Regions from separate parts of the Bacillus sp. EB106-04-04-XG123 genome, predicted to be linked through region 2. Evidence: riboswitches for the same ligand, from Rfam matches in the RefSeq annotation. Region 2 holds a riboswitch; each other region holds the start of a gene.

Region 1 (6,205 bases), on a different contig from region 2:
ATTAAAGGTGATTCGAGGAACGATGCAGACTTTTTGCAGCCATTTGGAGTATGATGGTCATGGTAAGCTTCATATCAATACCATCATGGCTTTTATTAAAAAGGAATTCGGCGTGAGAAAAATGAAAGACATTCCACAAAGTCGCTTTACAGAAGCGCTAGAATTAATACAAGACTTTGATTTATACACGGATAAAATAGAAATTCGTGACCGTCTATCAGAAAGGAATTAACTAAATTGAATATTTTAGCAATGATTTTAGTAGGAATTGTCGCATTAGAACACATTGTCATCATGTTATTAGAAATGTTTTTTATGGAATCAAAGATGGCGAAGAGATCTTTTAAGCTGCCAGAACACTTGCAAAAAGATCCAAATGTCAAAGTGATGTTTGCTAATCAGGGGCTTTATAACGGGTTTTTAGCAGCAGGACTCATTTGGGGACTCATTCTTGGATCGAATACCGTTGGATATATGATTCAGCTATTTTTCATTCTTTGTGTCATCATCGCAGCAGTATTTGGCGGTGTAACATCCAATAAATCAATTATCATCAAACAAGGAGTACCAGCGCTTCTTGCATTAATTGCACTGATGCTGGCGATCTAATCTTAAATAAAGCCGCCCCTAGTAAGGGCGGCTTTTATCTTTTTCGAAGTCCCATCAAACGAATAATGGATGTCAGACAAAGGGCAACAGCAACGGCCAAAATGATTTTTCCGTACATGACCCCTGTTAGGTTCATCAAAAAGACGGCCAATATAATACAGAGCGTGATGATGATCATCACAATCGAATAGGTTTTCATCTCTTTTTCACTCCTTTAAAAATCCCCTCATGTGCCACGAGAGATCTGTCAATCTTTCCTCATATTATATCACTCAATGACAATTTTACATGAAATTCCCTACCAATAGAATGTGACATATTGATTAGATTTTGAGTCATACCATATTTTTTAGAAAATCGGGTATAACATAAAGAACTGACCCAAAGTCATATTGCTTGATATTTAATTGTGCAAAATATAAAATAACCACAGGATAAATCGAAAGGATGATCAAGATGAGTAAGAAAGTGTTATTAGTATCGACAAGCAGCCCAGAAATGAATGGACATCCAACAGGCTTATGGCTAGAAGAGTTAGCAGAGCCATTTCATATTTTTAAAGAAAATGAACTAGAAGTACAAATTGTCTCTATTCAAGGTGGCACTGTACCAATTGACAAAAATTCAATTCCTGAAGGTGTTCCAGCGCAATATCAAGATGTGTATGAACGACTTCAAGACACAAAGGCGCTTACAGATGTGAATCCAGCTGATTATGACGGCATTTTCTTTGCTGGGGGACACGGCCCTATGATCGACTTTGCGTCTAATCAATTGGTAGCGGATGCGATCTTAGCGGTTTCAGATAAAAATGGTGCGATCGGAGCCGTTTGTCATGGTGTTTCAGCATTCGTTGATGTGAAGGACGAAAATGGCAAATCATTTATCGAAGGCAAAAAAATCACAGGCTTCACCAACGAAGAAGAGGAAGCCGTGCAGCTGACACCAAAGGTTCCATTTTTATTGGAAACAAAACTTCGTGAGCAGGGGGCAGCGTTTGAAAAAGGAGATGCCTTTGCGCCATTTGCTGTCGTTGACGGACAAATCATTACTGGACAAAACCCAGGATCAAGTGCAGAAACAGCACGTTTGTTTGTTAAAACTATTGCATAAAACGATCAAAAACCAGCCGTTACATGCGGCTGGTTTTTTTGTTATAAAAATGTCCCAAAAAAGACCAAAACAATGATTGGAATAATGGTAAAATTATCACAGGGTAAAAAACCCAAAAGAGGAAAAGGGGATGTTCCTGTGAGAGCATTTTATGTCAAAATCACTGCAGCTTTACTGTCTGTTTTACTCATCGCAACAGGTTTGTTTTCACCAGCATTAAAAGCAGAAGAAGCACCAAAATCAAGTGGGAAACAATCACTCCTGACAGAAAAAGCGATTCAGCAAGTGCAAGAGTCGTTTTTGAAGCAGGATGAAGGAACCGCTATCCAACAGAAGCAAGTGAAAAAATCATTTAAAGTGAATAAGAAGAAAGGAATCAGTATCAAACGAAAAGCTGCTAAAGATGGCAAAATGCGCACGTCTGCCGTTCGCTCCATTGATGGACTAGCCATAAATCAATCGGCTGTCTTAACAGAGGAAGACCCAGTTGATTTATGGTTTTTAAGCACATCTTCACCTCAGGCACTCATCAGCCGGATTACTTCTTCAAACCCTGATTATTTCGTTCAATTGTTTGTTGTTGATTATGAAACAGGACAAGCCTACCCAACGGATCTTATTCAACCGGCAGGCAGTCTGCTTGCGTTAAGCAATTTACCAGCGGGTGATTATGCGTTTGGTATTACCAGTGGTGGAGACTTTGGAGACTCATATACATTACAGGTAAATGCCAAAAACCCACCAAATTTCACAGGTGCTGAATCCCTGTCATCAACATTGCAATACTTTGTCGCTACGTATGCCAATGGGGATGTTTTCGCAAATGGTACAAAAGTGTATAACAAACAATCTAAGACCGCCGATTATAAATGGGAGCGTGTATTTTACTTCTCATATGATGGAAAATATGAACAGAGAACTCATTCTGTTGACAGTGTGAAGGTGAAAAGTATTTCGGCACCAGTGTCGTACTCTGCTCCATACGCAAGTTCCTCAGAGGCCATTCTCGTCTACTTAGATGTGGAGACTTTATTTATGTATCATGAATCATCGTTTGCTAGCGGGCAGTACTACCATAGTAGCTTTGTTGATACACTTGGGAAGACAACACCAAGACGCTTAGATATTGATGATATGACAAATTACGGTGATCATATTTTAGCTGTAGATTTAAAAACAGGAAAGCCAATTGATTTCTTCAGTGTGTTGAATTTCTACTATGCTGCAGGAATCGAGAAACTGCCAACAATCAGAACGTTGAATTAAGAAAGGCGGTTGACATCAAATCGCCACATGTGTAGAGTAAAGATAATTAAATGACAAAAGTCCACTAGGGGAGTCATGTATGACTGAGACAAGAGAAAATCTTGGACCCTTTGAACCTGATCTAGTTCGTACTAGCGGAGGGAAGTGGAGCTGGACCTTGTCTTATTCATGATTGAATCGATAAGAAGGCCGCTCCATTTGGGGTGGCTTTTTCATTTATTCAACTGAAGAAGAGGAGGCTTTTTTTATGACATTTTCTACGCAATTAAGGAAAGAAGCAGAACCGTTATTTGAAGCCATTTATCAGCATCCGTTCGTTAGAGGCCTGGCAGCAGGAAAGCTGGAAAAGGAACAGATCATTCATTATGTCAAACAGGATGCAGAATACTTACAAGCATTCATTAAAATTTATGCAGCAGCGCTCAGCAGATGTACAGACAGAGAGGATATTGCGTTTTTTCATCAGCAGATTGCGTTTGTACTAGATAGTGAAACGCACCCTCATCAAAACCTTTGCCGAGTGGCAGGAGTAGCGTATGATGAGCTCCAAGGTGCTTCTTTGGCTCCGAGTGCTCATCACTATATTCATCACATGCTGCAAGTCGCACAGGAAGGTACGCTTGGTGAAATCATCGCTGTCCTGCTTCCATGTCCTTGGACATATTGGGAAATAGGGAAACGAATGCTCACAGATGTGCAGCCAGACCTGTCACATCCGTTTTATGAATGGATCACGTTTTATGGAGGGTTAACCGATTCTGTCACAGGTGAGCTTTGCAAACGGCTCGATCAATTGGCAGAAGCAGCAAGTGAGAAGGAAAAGGAAAAAATGAAACAGCATTTTATCTTAAGCTGCCAGCTCGAGTACAAGTTTTGGGAAATGGCCTTTACTGTTGAAGAGTGGCCAGTTCAACTGGAGGTGCATACATCATGACATGGAAGATGAAAGAAGTCGTCCTTGCCGTGATTTTATCCGTTGCGTGCGGTGTGATCTATTTAGGATGGTCCACACTTTACTTACCGATTACAGCACTTGTTGGCCCAGCAGGAGGCAATATCATGTTTGGAATATGGGTCATTGCCAGTCCAATCGTTGCGTATATCATTCAAAAGCCGGGGGCTGCCCTGATTGCGGAAACAGCTGCCGCGGCTGTGGAATTATTGACAGGCAGCCACTTCGGACTTTCAGCTCTGCTGATTGGTGTATGCCAAGGGCTTGGGGCAGAAATCGCCTTCGCTCTTTTTGGGTATAAACGATACCGCATGTGGACACTGATGCTGTCTGGTGCCTTTGCCGCTATCGGAGCGATGGCGTACAGTCTCGTGGCAAATGGCTTCGGATATTATACGCCTCAAGTTTTACTTATGACGCTTGTGACTCAAATCATTAGTGGAATGATACTTGGCGGATGCCTTGCGAAAGTGGTGGTGGAGGCACTATCCAAAACTGGTGTACTCAATCAATATGCCATCATGAAAGAAAAACGAAATAAAGGTGAACAGCATGAATTCATTTCTCGCGTGCAATGATCTGACTGTCCGTTTTTATGAACAGCCTAAGCCAGTTTTGCATCAAATCTCTCTTACGATTCAAAAAGGGGAAAAGGTGCTTATTTTAGGACCGAGCGGAAGCGGGAAATCCACGCTCATTTCGGTTCTGGCTGGAATCATTCCAGAGCATGTGGAAGCTGACATGCAGGGCGAAGTGGTGTTACAAAGACATACAGGCGTCATGTTTCAAGATCCAGACTCTCAGTTTTGTATGCACCGCGTCAATGAAGAAATTGCCTTTAGCTTAGAGAATCGTTCCGTCCCACGTGAAGAGATGGATGACATCATTCAGCAGCTCATGCAAAAAGTCCAACTGAATGTCGATCCGCATACAGAGATTCACACTTTATCTGGCGGCATGAAGCAGCGATTGGCACTTGCTTGTTTACTAGCATTACAGCCGGATGTTCTATTCTTTGATGAACCAACCGCACAGCTTGACCCGGCAGGTAGAATGGACATATTTCAACTGCTGCAGCAGCTTGCAGCCGATCAGCAGCAAACCATGATTTTTGTAGAGCATGTGCTTGACGGAGTCATCGAATGGATGGATCGGGTGATTTTATTAGATGATCAAGGCAGCATTTTAGCAGATGGAGCTCCAAAAGATGTGCTCGTGACATATGAGGAAGAAATGAAAGAGGCAGGAATTTGGCGGCCAAAATTATTTCCCGAGAAATGGTCCACGATTATTCAAGATCCATTTCATCCACTGAGTCAAACCTTTATGCAAACCTATGAAGCAAGAAAAGCGCAGCATGAAAAAGTGCCGTCAATCGAACGAGAGACAATGATTCGTACAGAAAATCTTCAATTAAGCTACGGGAAAAAAAGGATTATGAGTAACCTTCAGCTTGATATCAAAGCAGGAGATTGGGTGGCGATTATTGGAGAAAATGGGAGCGGAAAAAGTACGTGTCTCAAACATTTGATCCGCTTAGAGCCAGCTAAAAAAGGTCATATTTACTTAAAAGAAACAGACCTTAAAAAATGGTCTGACCGACTACTCTATGAAAAAGCAGGCTTTGTGTTTCAAAATCCGGAGCTTCAATTTATACAAGACACAGTATTCGATGAAATCGCCTTTGGCGGCAGACAGCGAAACTGGCCAGAATCAGTCGTACAAGAAAAAACGGTTCAGCTGCTGAAAGAGTTCGGTTTAGAGAAGCATGCAAAAGCACATCCCTTCACCTTAAGTTTAGGGCAAAAAAGAAGATTGAGTGTTGCCACGATGCTCCTTTTTGATCAAGATGTATTGCTGTTAGATGAACCGACTTTCGGGCAGGATGAAAAAACGGCGAAGGAATTAATGAGGCGTTTAAAAGAGCGGCAGCGCCATGGCACGACCATTGTGATGGTTACACATGATATGGAGCTTGTCGATGAATGTGCCGATCAAGTGCTTCTTTTTCATCAAGGCAAGCATGTATATGATGGCACCCCTTATGATTTATTTTCAAATCAGGAACTTGTCGATGCTTATCAGCTGAGAGCTCCTTTACATTATCGCTATGTGGCAGAAAGAAAGGATGTGCTGACGATTGCAAAGTAATCATTCCTTTCTTTCTACTGTGAATCCAGTCATGAAATTACTCGCTCACTTGCTTGCGATGGGCTGCCTCATGGCGATATCTGATCCTAAAACAACCTTTATCATCTGGCTGTT
Region 2 (6,205 bases):
ATGGAGAGATATCATCAATTTGCTTTCTAAAAAGGGCAAAATCCTCTTTTTGTTCTACCAGCGTCCAGCCTTTATACTGCGCCCAGAATGTGTCTTTGTCTTCTAATGATGCCCGGTGTCTTTCAATACTCACATCGCCGTCTAAATAGACTTTTTCAAGCTGGACGGTGATCGAGTTTGACTGCTTTTGCAAGTGTTCTTTCCCTTCCATATCCGCAGCGAAAAAAAGCACACTTGTCATGATAAGTCCTGTAACGAAACATTTCATCTTCACTTTCACTATTTACACCTCTTTAGAACATGAGATCGATGCATGACATATGTAGTTTGACCCATTTTTCTAAACATTAACCACATCGATGATTCAAATGTATGGTAAGAGTCTTTCATTGTATCCTTCATTCGTAAATGTTATGTTTTATACAATCCATTGCTTTATCGGGTGACACGTTTTTTCATCATTCGTTTTTCAGCCGCATAAACTGAAACCAAAGAAGGTGAAGTCAATGTCAGATGTCAAAAGATTAGCCGAATCGATTCAGTATCATGAAGAGAAACGTTTTCATAAGCTTGCCTATAAACCAGCAGAGCTTGAACTGTGCGGCAAAGGAAGAAGTGCCTATGTCTTTTTATATAAAAAAGACGGCAAGAAAATGGCACTAAAAGTCTTTTTCCCTTCTTATCAGCATATTGCCCGCAAAGAGGCTGCCATTTACGAAAAACTTTCTGGTTCGTCTTACTACCCTGAGATTTATGAGTCTGGGGATCAGTATATTTTAATGGAATATATTAAAGGCTACACATTCTATGAATGCCTTACAAAAGGAATTCCTATTAAAAAACAAATGATCAATCAAGTCGATGATGCGCTGGAGGAAGCGCGCGAGAAAGGATTGAATCCTTCTGATATCCATCTGCGCAATCTGATCTTAACAAAAGAAGGACGGATCAGAGTCATTGACGTTGCCAGATTCACACAAACGAAAGCATGTCATCAATGGGATGATTTAAAAGCCGCTTATGCTTATTACCAAAAACCTTTTTTCCCTAAAAAAGCACCGCGTCTGTGGCTTGAAGTGATTGCTTATTTGTATAAAAAGAACTGGCTGTCCCGCGGGCAGCTTAATAATCGAAATGATTTTTCTGCATAACGAAAGCCGCTCTATCTGAGCGGCTTTTTGCTGTTATTCTGTTTCTACATGGATACTATTGACGTTTAATAGATTAATGATTTCATTATTCAGCTTAAACCAATGATTGGCTTCTTCAATTTTTTTATACACATCATAGGTAGCTGGACGTTTGAGCTCGAAATCAAGCACTTCCCCATTGTTCATATGAAATGTTACCTTAAATACTTTCATCATAAGATCACCTTCCACTCTTCTTGTTCGCTGGTCAAATAGATCAGCTCTTTTCATTCATTCTCTATTCAACTCGTTTCCCCTCCTTCTTTCCATTCAAACCCAAGAAGTTTAAATTTTGTTTAAATTCACACAACATATCTATCTCTCATATCTGCAAAGAAGTATATTAGTGAAAAAGGAGGCTGCCCTTGATGAAGCAGAAAGAGAAACGAACATCTCCAGAAAGAAAAACAGTCTTTTTTCATTTAACAGATGCTCTCATTCCGAGTGTGGACATGATGGCATATGCAACAAAGCCATTTTTTCACCTTTTAAGAAAAGCCTTTTCAGCGGTTTGATAAGACCCCGCACAGCATCGTGCGAGGTTCTTTTTTTATGGATGATAAATTTGACTTCCTTGACTGACAAACTCCTTCGCCTTCTTTTCCATCTCTCTTTTCACTTCTTCAGATTGATTGCGGATATCATGAGAAATTTTCATACTGCAAAACTTCGGTCCGCACATCGAGCAAAAGTGAGCGGTTTTAGCGCCTTCGGCAGGCAATGTTTCATCATGGAACGCCAAGGCTCTTTCTGGATCAAGTGACAGGTTGAATTGGTCCCGCCACCTAAATTCAAACCTCGCTTTCGATAAAGCATCATCGCGCTTTTGAGCCGCAGGATGTCCTTTTGCTAGATCAGCAGCATGTGCAGCAATTTTATAGGCGATCACGCCTTCTCTCACATCTTCTTTGTTCGGCAGACCTAAATGCTCTTTTGGCGTTACATAGCACAGCATTGCTGTTCCGTACCAGCCGATCATGGCCGCACCGATCGCGGATGTAATGTGATCATACCCAGGTGCGATATCTGTTGTAAGAGGCCCTAACGTATAAAATGGTGCTTCCTTGCAAATGTCCATTTGCTTGTCCACATTCTCTTTGATTTTATCCATTGGGACATGTCCGGGCCCTTCAATCATTACCTGCACATCATGTTTCCAAGCAATCTCTGTTAACTCACCTAACGTTTCCAGCTCTGCAAACTGCGCCTCATCATTGGCATCAGCAATCGAGCCTGGTCTAAGTCCATCTCCAAGTGAAAAGGCGATATCATATTTTTTCATAATTTCACAAATGTCTTCGAAGTGAGTGTAGAGGAAATTCTCTTGATGATGAGCAAGACACCATCTTGCCATAATTGCACCGCCTCTTGAAACAATTCCAGTCACCCGATCGACAGTGAGCGGAATATATCTTAACAGTACGCCAGCATGAATCGTGAAATAGTCTACACCTTGCTCCGCTTGTTCAATTAATGTGTCCCTGTACACATCCCACGTCAAATCTTCTGCGACTCCATTCACTTTTTCAAGGGCCTGATAGATGGGAACGGTTCCTACTGGGACTGGGCAATTCCGGATGATCCATTCTCTCGTTGTATGAATATCCTTTCCAGTAGACAGATCCATCATTGTATCTGCCCCCCATCTGATCGCCCATGTCATTTTTTCAACCTCTTCATCAATGGATGACGTGACAGCTGAATTGCCAATATTCGCATTGATTTTGACATGAAAATTTCTTCCGATAATCATTGGTTCACTTTCTGGATGGTTAATATTTGAAGGAATGACGGCTCTTCCGCTCGCTACTTCCTCTCTAACGAACTCAGGGCTTAGCTCTTCTCTTATTGCGATAAACTCCATTTCAGGCGTAATGATGCCTTTTTTGGCATAATGCATTTGCGTCACGCGCGCTCCTTGTTTCGCGCGGAGTGGCATATGATGAAAATCAGTCTGGATAGAATGAATAGATTCATTCCCCTTTGAACGGTATCCATTATCCTCCGGTCTTACATGACGCCCTTCATAGTTTTCTGTATCTCCTCTTTCTTCAATCCATGTTGCCCTAAGACGCTTTAACCCCTTTGTGACGTCAATATGAACGTTCTCATCGGTGTACGGTCCACTCGTATCGTATACACGGACTGCTTCATTTTTTATGTTGCCCGCCTCTGTCACAGTATGTGAGAGCGTGATCTCTCTTTTTGGCACTAAGATATCGGGTCTTGATCCTTTCTCATACACCTTATGGCTGCCGTCAAAGCTGGATAACAATGATTGATTGGATGGGACACTTTTCTTTTCTTTCATTTGCTGTTCTCTCCTTTTCTTCTTGTCACCGGACAGGATGGAATCAGCACCAGCAAAAAACCAGGCTCTATTTAAAGAACCTGGTTTCGTCGTCAGAAATAAACATGCATATTATTGATATGATACATGCATCATCTTCAACTTCCCCACGCTGGTACGAGCCAGATCAGGTCCAAAGGGTTAAGAAGCTAAACTTCTCTCTCAGCCCATTTTGCGGGCACCCCTAGTCACTTTTATTGATTTCCACATCAGTGTAGCATAGAGAAATCATGAAGAAAAGAAGATTCAGGAAAATAGTTCCTTTCCCCTACAAGCATTATGGATCATGTTGATATACAGTCTTCTATACATCATCTATCTCACTCATTTCAATTAAATCTGAAATAATCATTGATCCTTTTCTCCTATTATGTATAATTAATCTAAACGGAGAATTTTTATACAATATATTCAAAGGAAGTTCTAGTCGATTGCAAACATTTCTCACATTTATCGTCGTAGGATTCTCAATTGCTCTGCCTGTTGGAGCAATCACGGTTGAAATGACAAAACAGGGACTGAAAAACGGATTTTTTCATGGTTTAACTGTCGGAGCAGGCGGTATGACCATAGACTTATTACTCATCTTGGCTTTATATGCTGGATTTGCTCAGTTTTTATCTTTGCCGTTTGTTCAAATCCCGCTCTGGCTGATTGGAGCTGTATTTTTAATGATTCTTGCATATGATTCCATTAAAAATGCGGATCAAGATATTCATTTAGCAGGAGAAAAGGTCAATAAATCATTCGCGAAAACATATCGAAACGGCTTGCTCGTGGCGGTATCTCCTGGAAATCTTGTGTTCTGGGTTTCTGTTTTTGGTGCTGTACTTGCGGATGCTTATACAAAAACAGATTCATCTGAATTTATGCTGGCTGCCGGCGGTATTTTGGCAGGGATTCTCCTTCATGACATTGGTCTACTCACACTTGTATCCTTAACAAGAAAAGTGATGAATCGGACGATGATCAAGTGGACATCCATTATTGCTGGTATTTTATTATTAGGGTTTGGCTGTTATTTCTTTTACGAATTTTATATAGGCATCAAGGTTTATTTTTAAGAAAAGGCTAAAGTTCGTGATGAACTTTAGCCTTTTTGTGTCAAACTATCGGGTCATGCCTGTTTGTCCTGTTTCAAATTGCGTTCTTCTCATATCTCTAAAGCGTGTGAATGCACCTTCATCTTTCATGACTTGGACTGCTCTTCCATCTGCATAACGAGTCGCTGCTTCTTCTACTTGTGATACGCCTTCTGACGTCAGGCGGCCATCTGATTTAATGGCAATATACACATTCTCATCCGTCACCATGACTTGAGAGTCTGCCACGTGATTCATTTTATTGACGCGGTTGGCAATTTTTCTTGAACGCTGGATGTTCTCTTGTTTATCGTAGCCTGAGAACGACATTTGGTTATGATAGTTCATATCTCCATGACTGTAGCGTCCATCTCCACCTGCAAGAGGCATTCGATCATCGGCTTGAGGACGGGTGCGATAATCAACATTCGTTGTATTCCCACCGTTCATCCCTTCCATGAGTTCAGAAACTGGTCCTTGATGATCTTGGTTATTGTCATCTGCACGGTTATTCGAATGATATCCGACCGGCTGACCTGATTGATTATGCCTTGTATCTACACCTGCATTGTCATTTGTACCACATGCTGTTAACCCAATAGGAAGAAGCACTAATGCGATTGTTTTTTGCCATTTTTGTTTCAAACGAAAAACCCCCTGTACAAATTCAATCTCATGAGCGCGAAACAGGCTCTGTTTTAGCATGTACAGTTAGGAAGAAAATCAAGCTGTCAGTTATAAACAAAAAAAGGAACGATTGAGATCGTTCCTTCTGGTATGGTGACAAAAGGCTAAAATGTTCTTGATTTTAACCTTTTGTCTTCTTTTCAGCGTGATAGAAAACCTATGCATTCTAGGAAGGACGAGCACAGGAGCGGAGCGAATTTGACATTCGTGAGCACCGGAGCGCAGACCTGACAACGAATGCGAGGGTTTGTCTACACGCTGAAAGGAACGATTGAGATCGTTCCTTCTGTCATTAATCCTCTTCTTCCTCCTCCGGCCTTGCAAATACGGATTGACCTGGATATGGCTGCATATATGGCTGAGCTGGATAAGCTCCCATTTGGCCATAAGGAACAGGATTCGGATAATGTCCTGGCCAAGGCTGATGATGCTTCATGCCATCATCACATCCGCAGTCTTCCTTGCCGTATGCGGCATTTGAGACGTTTGGATAAAAGCCTTGATTTACGTTAGCATTTGCATTGGCGTTTGAATGCATATGGTGAGGCCAGTGATGTCCGTCGTTTGCATGGTGCTCATGATTTTCCCCGTAGTAAGCAGGCGCTTGATACGCAGGATAATATGGATGAGCCGGGTATGGATATGGCATCATATGATGGTGATAATATGGCTGGATAGGATAACATAGGCCTGATCCCGGTAAAATTGGCGATGCCGGCACCATTTGCTGCGGATATGGATACATCGCTGGCATGTAATGACCATGACCATAGCCAAAATAAGGATCATATGGTTCATGATGATGATGCTGGTGATGATGCTCGTTATTTTCAGCCGCTCCTCCTACCGCTGCCCCTCCCACATTTGGCATTTGCGGGAAGTTAGGAAGGTTTGGG
Region 3 (6,205 bases), on a different contig from region 2:
CAAAGTCAATTTTTCAGTCGATGTCAAAAGGAACCGTGCAAATTGGGACAAGGGCAATCTTTACTCTCATTATAGTCTTAGTTGCCTTATCTGAATCACTCGGGGCTGAAAATATTCTTGGGGCGTTTTTAGCTGGCGTACTTGTGTCCCTTCTTTCGCCAAATAAAGAGCTCGTTCAGCAGCTGGATTCATTTGGCTACGGATTTTTAATCCCGATCTTTTTTGTGATGGTCGGAGTGGATCTGAATATATGGGCACTGTTTAAGGATCCGACGATTATGATCATGATTCCGCTGCTGTTTATTGCGTTGCTTATCAGTAAGCTCATCCCAATTCTTTATTTGAAAAAATGGTATGACATGAATAAGGTCATCGGCTCCGGCTTTTTATTAACTTCAACGTTATCTCTCGTCATTGCAGCTGCGACGATTGGTGAGCGGCTCGGTGTCATTGATCATAAAATGTCTGGAGCGCTGATTTTAGTTGCTGTGCTAACGAGTATTTTAACACCTGTTTGGTTTAAAGCGCTCTTTAAAAAAGAACAAGCGGCGAGCCATAAGAAGCGTGTGACCTTTATTGGTGCAAATCAGCTGACCTTACCTGTCACACTTGATTTGCATCAGGATGAATATGACATTCGGATTTTGCATGTGTTTCAAGAAAATAAGGAAGCACTGCTGGCAGACTCTATCTTTGAAGTCGAATCAATTGAACAATACGACGATGAGACGCTGAGAAAGGCTGGCGTCGGCCAAGAGGATGTCCTTGTCGTCGCAACAGGCAGTGAGACAAAAAATAAGGAAATTGCTTTATTTGCAAAAGAAGAAGGTTCAAAACAAGTCATTGCAAGTGTCAACAAAGCTGAGGCAGAGCTGACATTGAAGGAAGCGGGCATTGATACGTTTTCTACTTTCCTTTCATCTAAAACGGTGCTAAGAGCTTTGATTGAAGCACCTGATGCGATTCGATTGCTAACAAATGAGGATTCTTCTTTGTATCAAATTCAAATGAACAATCATCGTTATCATAATGTCATGCTGAGAGAATTTCCTTTCACCGGTGACTTGGTATTTGTCCGTATTTTCAGAGGAGTAGACAGCTTAGTACCGCATGGAGATACGACACTTAGAAGCGGCGACCGTGTGCTTGTATCGGGCTCCAGGGAGTATGTGGCAGGACTAAGAGCGCAATTAGAATGACAATGAACGCTTGACCAATGAACAATTCCTGATTAAGATAGAGGTACAACATCATATATTTGATCCACTAGGGGAGTCCTTTAAAAGGGCTGAGATAAAAGTGTCGACTTTTAGACCCTCATTACCTGAACAGGTTCATACCTGCGTAGGGAAGTGGTGCGGTTTTTGACTATGCTTTTTACAAATTCCAAGCCACTTTCCACGCGGAAAGTGGCTTTTTTATATGGAAAAACAGGAGGAGAGGAACATGACGTTTTCAACAGAATGTAAAGAGGCTGCAGCAACATGGTGGAATGGAAGCTTTACGCATCCTTTTGTCAAAGGGATTGGGGATGGCACACTTTCACTCGATCGTTTCACTTATTACGTGATGCAGGATTCGTATTATTTAACTCATTTTGCAAAGGTGCAGGCATATGGAGCGGCGATTAGTGAGGACTTACATACGACGGGCAGAATGGCGTATCATGCCCAGGGCACGTATGAAGCAGAGCTGTCCCTGCATAGGAAATTTACAGAGCTTCTGCAAATTTCTGATGAAGCCATTGAGAACTTTAAGCCTTCCCCGACTGCTTATGCGTATACCTCTCATATGTACCGGTCTGTAAAAAGCGGACGGTTTGAAGAGATTTTAGCCGCGTTATTACCGTGTTACTGGCTCTATTATGAGGTAGGTGAAAAGCTGAAACAAACAACACCTGACCATCCAATTTACCAAGAATGGATTTTGACATATGGAGGCGATTGGTTTAAGGAACTCGTTTTCGAACAGGTGAACCGCTTTGATGAACTAGCAGAAAAAGCACCAGAACATGTACGCGCCAATATGAAAGAAAATTTTGTGATTTCAAGCTATTACGAATATCACTTTTGGGAGATGGCGTATCAAAAAGAATTGTGGCAAACAGCATGCTTAGATGGGGTTGGTGCAAATGGAACTCCACGCAGTGACAAATGATTCGCTTCCTGCGGGTGAACTGATCAAACAAATAAAAGCCATTGCGTCTGAAGTGGATTTTATTCATATTCGGGAACGGTCTAAAACAGCAGGTGAGCTTGTTGATCTCGTGAAGAATCTCCTTTTAGAAGGTGTACCGAAAGAAAAGCTCGTGATCAATGACCGAGTAGACGTGGCGCTGCTAACCAATATTCACAGGGTGCATCTTCCGGGCCATAGCTTTTCGCCGAAGGAGCTGCGAAGAAAATTCCCTCACCTTCATGCAGGGGTGTCCGTCCATTCGATAGAAGAAGCGAAAGCAGCAGAGAAAAATGGAGCAGAGTATGTCATGTTTGGGCACGTATATGACACCTCTTGTAAACCAGGACTCCAGGCAAGAGGTGTACAGCTTGTGAAAGAACTGACTTCTGCACTAACAATTCCAGTGGTGGCCATCGGCGGGATGACCCCAGAACGAGTTCCAGAATTGAAACATGCTCATGTGAAAGGAATCGCTGTCATGTCTGGGATATTTACTCATCATCAGCCGCGTATGATGGCACAAGCATTTTCTGAAAAGGTAAAGGAGAATCCTTATGAAAAAGCATTATGACGTTGCAATCATTGGTGGTGGAATCATAGGGATGTCAATCGCCTATCACCTTGCAAAAGCAGGAAAACAGGTGGTCTTATTTGAAGCGAATGAGATAGGGAAGCAAACGACAAGTGCGGCTGCCGGGATGCTCGGTGCACATGCTGAAGGAGAGGGGCATGAGGATATTTTCTTTCAGGCAGGCAGAGCAAGCCAGGCATTATACGAAAAATTAAAGGTCGATCTTTTGCATGAATCAGGCATTGATATTCGGACTTCAGCAGGCGGCATTATGAAGGTCGCCTTTACTGAAGAAGAGAAGCAGGCCCTTTGCCGGATGCAGCATTTGTCTACATTTAAGTGGCTTGACGCAAGCAGCGTAAAAAAATGCATGCCTCAAGTAACAGATCACATGCTGGGAGCAGGTTTGATTGAAGAGGATGTGCATGTGGAGCCTTACGCTGTATGCAGGGCTTTGTGGCAGGCGGCGGTCCGGTACGGAGCAGATGTGAAAGAGTGTACACCTGTGATCGAAGTGAAGCGGGACAAAGAAGTGTTAACTGTCAGAACAACGAAGGGCACATTCACATGTGATGACCTGACAGTTGCAAGTGGTGTATGGTCTGGCCGTTTTTTTGAAGAGCTCGGATTATCGCATTCTCTTTATCCAGTAAAAGGAGAATGTGTGTCTGTATGGAATAACGGTCCAGCGCTCGCACACACCATTTATCATGATCATTGTTATATCGTTCAGCGAGATAGCGGAAAGCTTGTTATCGGTGCAACGATGAAGCCAAACGAGTGGCAGGCTGTTCCAACGCTTGGCGGAGTGGAAACTGTGATTCAAAAGGCGTCTCAGCTTATGCCTTCTATTAAAGAGATGCCGATTGAAGAGTGCTGGGCAGGCCTTCGTCCGGCGACAAACGACCGGCATCCCTATATCGGAAGACATCCAGAAGACAAGCGTATTCTTTTTGCTGCAGGGCATTACAGGAATGGCATTTTACTTGCGCCGATTACTGGAGAAATCATTCGTGACCTCATATTAGACAAACCGGTCAAAGAGGAATGGCTTCACGCATTTCGTATTGGACGAAAGGAGGCACTATTCGTATGAAGATTCAATTGAATGGCAGAATCGTTGACTTCGATCAAGAGAATGGAACGATCTATGATCTGCTATCAGCCTATCAGCTTGAAAACCGTGTGGTGATCGTTGAAAAGAACCAAGAAATTATTGATAAAGAAGCGTTTCAACAAGTAGTCATTCAACCAAATGACACGATTGAAATCGTTCATTTTGTAGGAGGAGGATGATCCAATGCTGCACATTGGCGGAAAAACATTCACATCAAGACTATTACTCGGAACAGGGAAGTACCCATCATTTGAGGTTCAAAAAGAAGCGGTGAACGTATCGGAAGCCGAAATTTTAACCTTTGCTGTCAGAAGAATGAACATATTCGAAGCATCTCAGCCTAATTTTCTGGAGCAGCTTGATTTATCAAGATATACACTGCTTCCGAATACAGCTGGTGCAAGTACAGCAGAAGAGGCAGTGCGTATTGCCCGTTTAGCAAAGGCTTCTGGTCTGTGTGACATGATCAAGGTAGAAGTCATTGGCTGTTCAAGGTCTCTTTTGCCAGATCCAGTTGAAACATTAAAAGCATCTGAAATGCTGCTCGAAGAAGGGTTTATCGTGCTGCCATATACATCTGATGATGTGGTGCTCGCAAGAAAATTAGAAGAACTCGGTGTCCACGCCATCATGCCAGGTGCTTCTCCGATTGGTTCAGGCCAAGGCTTACTAAATCCTTTGAATCTCTCATTTATTATCGAACAGGCGAAGGTGCCGGTCATTATTGATGCTGGCGTAGGCTCTCCAAAGGATGCAGCTTATGCGATGGAGCTTGGAGCTGACGCAGTATTACTAAATACCGCTGTCTCTGGTGCAAAGGATCCTGTGAAAATGGCAAAAGCAATGAAACTGGCGATTGAATCAGGAAGACTAGGCTATGAGGCAGGACGTATTCCCCTGAAAAACTATGGGACAGCGAGCAGTCCACAGGAAGGAATGCCGTCATTTTGAGCACTCGTTATTCACGCCAAGAGCTTTTTCAGCCAATTGGAACAGAGGGACAAAAGCGGCTAAATGAATCAAAGGCGGTCATTATTGGAGCGGGGGCACTTGGAACGGCTAGTGCAGAAATGCTCGTTCGTGCCGGCGTTGGATCTGTCACCATTTTGGACCGAGATTATATTGAATGGAGCAACCTTCAGCGCCAGCAGCTTTACACGGAGCAAGACGTGAAGGATCGGCTGCCAAAGGCTGTGGCGGCTGAAAAAAGACTCAAGCAAGTAAACAGTGACGTGTACGTCAAAGGAATCGTGATTGATGTGACTGCTCACAATATTGACGAACTGGTCAGCGGGGCTTCGATCATTGTCGATGCAGCGGATAATTTTGAGGTAAGAATGATTGCAAATGATGCCGCTGTCAAACATCAAATTCCGTTCCTTTATGGGGCCTGTGTAGCCAGTTATGGCATTCAATTTACTGTGATTCCTGGTGAGACGCCGTGTTTACACTGTCTGCTTGAACATTTACCTGCACAAGGCATGACATGTGATACAGCAGGTATCATTAGTCCAGTTGTGCAGCAGGTGGCCGCATATCAAGTGGCAGATGCACTTAAATATTTAACAGGACATCAAGTCACGCCAATATTAAAATCCTTCGATTTATGGAAAAATGAACGGTCTGACATTCGGTCGGCCGCATCTTTAAAGAAGAAGCAATGTCCAAGCTGTGGACTGAAGACGTATCCATTTCTTTCATATGATGACAAGAGAGCGAAGGCAGATGTACTATGCGGCCGCAATACGGTACAAATCCGCAGTGCAGCAGAAACCCCGCCGCCTTTACATGAAGTAGCTCTTCGGTTAAAGAAAGCAGGGATGGATGTGCTTGAAAATCCATATTTGCTTTCATGTCAAAAGGATGAATTTAAGCTTGTCTTATTTAAAGATGGCAGAGCGCTTGTTCATGGAACCAATGATATTGCCAAAGCAAGAACTATTTATCATCAATGGATTGGCTAATGAGAGGTGTGAAGAAATGACGATCAAAAAAGCATTCACAATCGCAGGTTCTGATTCTGGCGGCGGAGCAGGCATTCAGGCAGATTTGAAAACTTTTCAGGAGCTCGGTGTGTATGGAATGTCTGCAATCACAGCGATTACTGCGCAAAACACACTAGGTGTTCACGGGATTTACCCGCTTTCAATTGAGGCGTTAGAGCGTCAAATAGATGCAGTGGCAGAAGATTTACTGCCAGATGCCGTCAAAACAGGGATGCTGTGGAGTGCAGACATGATCAAGATCGTAGCTGAAAAAACGGTTCAATATGATATGAAGCTGATTGTAGATCCAGTCATGATTGCAAAAGGAGGAGCCTCTTTATTAAATGAAGATGC

The links. A riboswitch is a leader RNA that binds a small molecule or an ion and turns the genes downstream of it on or off. The one in region 2 is predicted to bind thiamine pyrophosphate.
Region 1: another riboswitch for thiamine pyrophosphate. It lies ahead of tenA (thiaminase II); the one in region 2 lies ahead of thiC (phosphomethylpyrimidine synthase ThiC).
Region 3: another riboswitch for thiamine pyrophosphate. It lies ahead of tenA (thiaminase II); the one in region 2 lies ahead of thiC (phosphomethylpyrimidine synthase ThiC).

Annotation. Positions count from the first base shown of each region.
Region 1 is NZ_JBYTDZ010000002.1:778,162-784,366, reverse strand. Features, by position in the region: gene AC3WTB_RS09415 (ORF6C domain-containing protein) at 1-232, shown strand, start outside; gene AC3WTB_RS09410 (DUF1304 domain-containing protein) at 238-609, shown strand; gene AC3WTB_RS09405 (hypothetical protein) at 644-808, opposite strand; gene AC3WTB_RS09400 (type 1 glutamine amidotransferase domain-containing protein) at 1,066-1,722, shown strand; gene AC3WTB_RS09395 (hypothetical protein) at 1,861-2,988, shown strand; TPP riboswitch at 3,045-3,148, shown strand; gene tenA (thiaminase II) at 3,236-3,922, shown strand; gene AC3WTB_RS09385 (ECF transporter S component) at 3,919-4,518, shown strand; gene AC3WTB_RS09380 (ABC transporter ATP-binding protein) at 4,493-6,091, shown strand; gene AC3WTB_RS09375 (energy-coupling factor transporter transmembrane component T family protein) at 6,081-6,205, shown strand, end outside.
Region 2 is NZ_JBYTDZ010000005.1:306,518-312,722, reverse strand. Features, by position in the region: gene AC3WTB_RS16550 (intercompartmental signaling factor BofC) at 1-268, opposite strand, end outside; gene AC3WTB_RS16545 (serine/threonine protein kinase) at 507-1,151, shown strand; gene AC3WTB_RS16540 (hypothetical protein) at 1,185-1,367, opposite strand; gene AC3WTB_RS16535 (hypothetical protein) at 1,559-1,705, shown strand; gene thiC (phosphomethylpyrimidine synthase ThiC) at 1,741-3,501, opposite strand; TPP riboswitch at 3,628-3,736, opposite strand; gene AC3WTB_RS16525 (LysE family transporter) at 3,972-4,604, shown strand; gene AC3WTB_RS16520 (YhcN/YlaJ family sporulation lipoprotein) at 4,650-5,267, opposite strand; gene safA (SafA/ExsA family spore coat assembly protein) at 5,602-6,205, opposite strand, start outside.
Region 3 is NZ_JBYTDZ010000001.1:702,522-708,726, reverse strand. Features, by position in the region: gene AC3WTB_RS03680 (monovalent cation:proton antiporter family protein) at 1-1,199, shown strand, start outside; TPP riboswitch at 1,259-1,368, shown strand; gene tenA (thiaminase II) at 1,447-2,157, shown strand; gene tenI (thiazole tautomerase TenI) at 2,132-2,749, shown strand; gene thiO (glycine oxidase ThiO) at 2,733-3,845, shown strand; gene thiS (sulfur carrier protein ThiS) at 3,842-4,045, shown strand; gene AC3WTB_RS03655 (thiazole synthase) at 4,050-4,817, shown strand; gene AC3WTB_RS03650 (thiazole biosynthesis adenylyltransferase ThiF) at 4,814-5,830, shown strand; gene thiD (bifunctional hydroxymethylpyrimidine kinase/phosphomethylpyrimidine kinase) at 5,847-6,205, shown strand, end outside.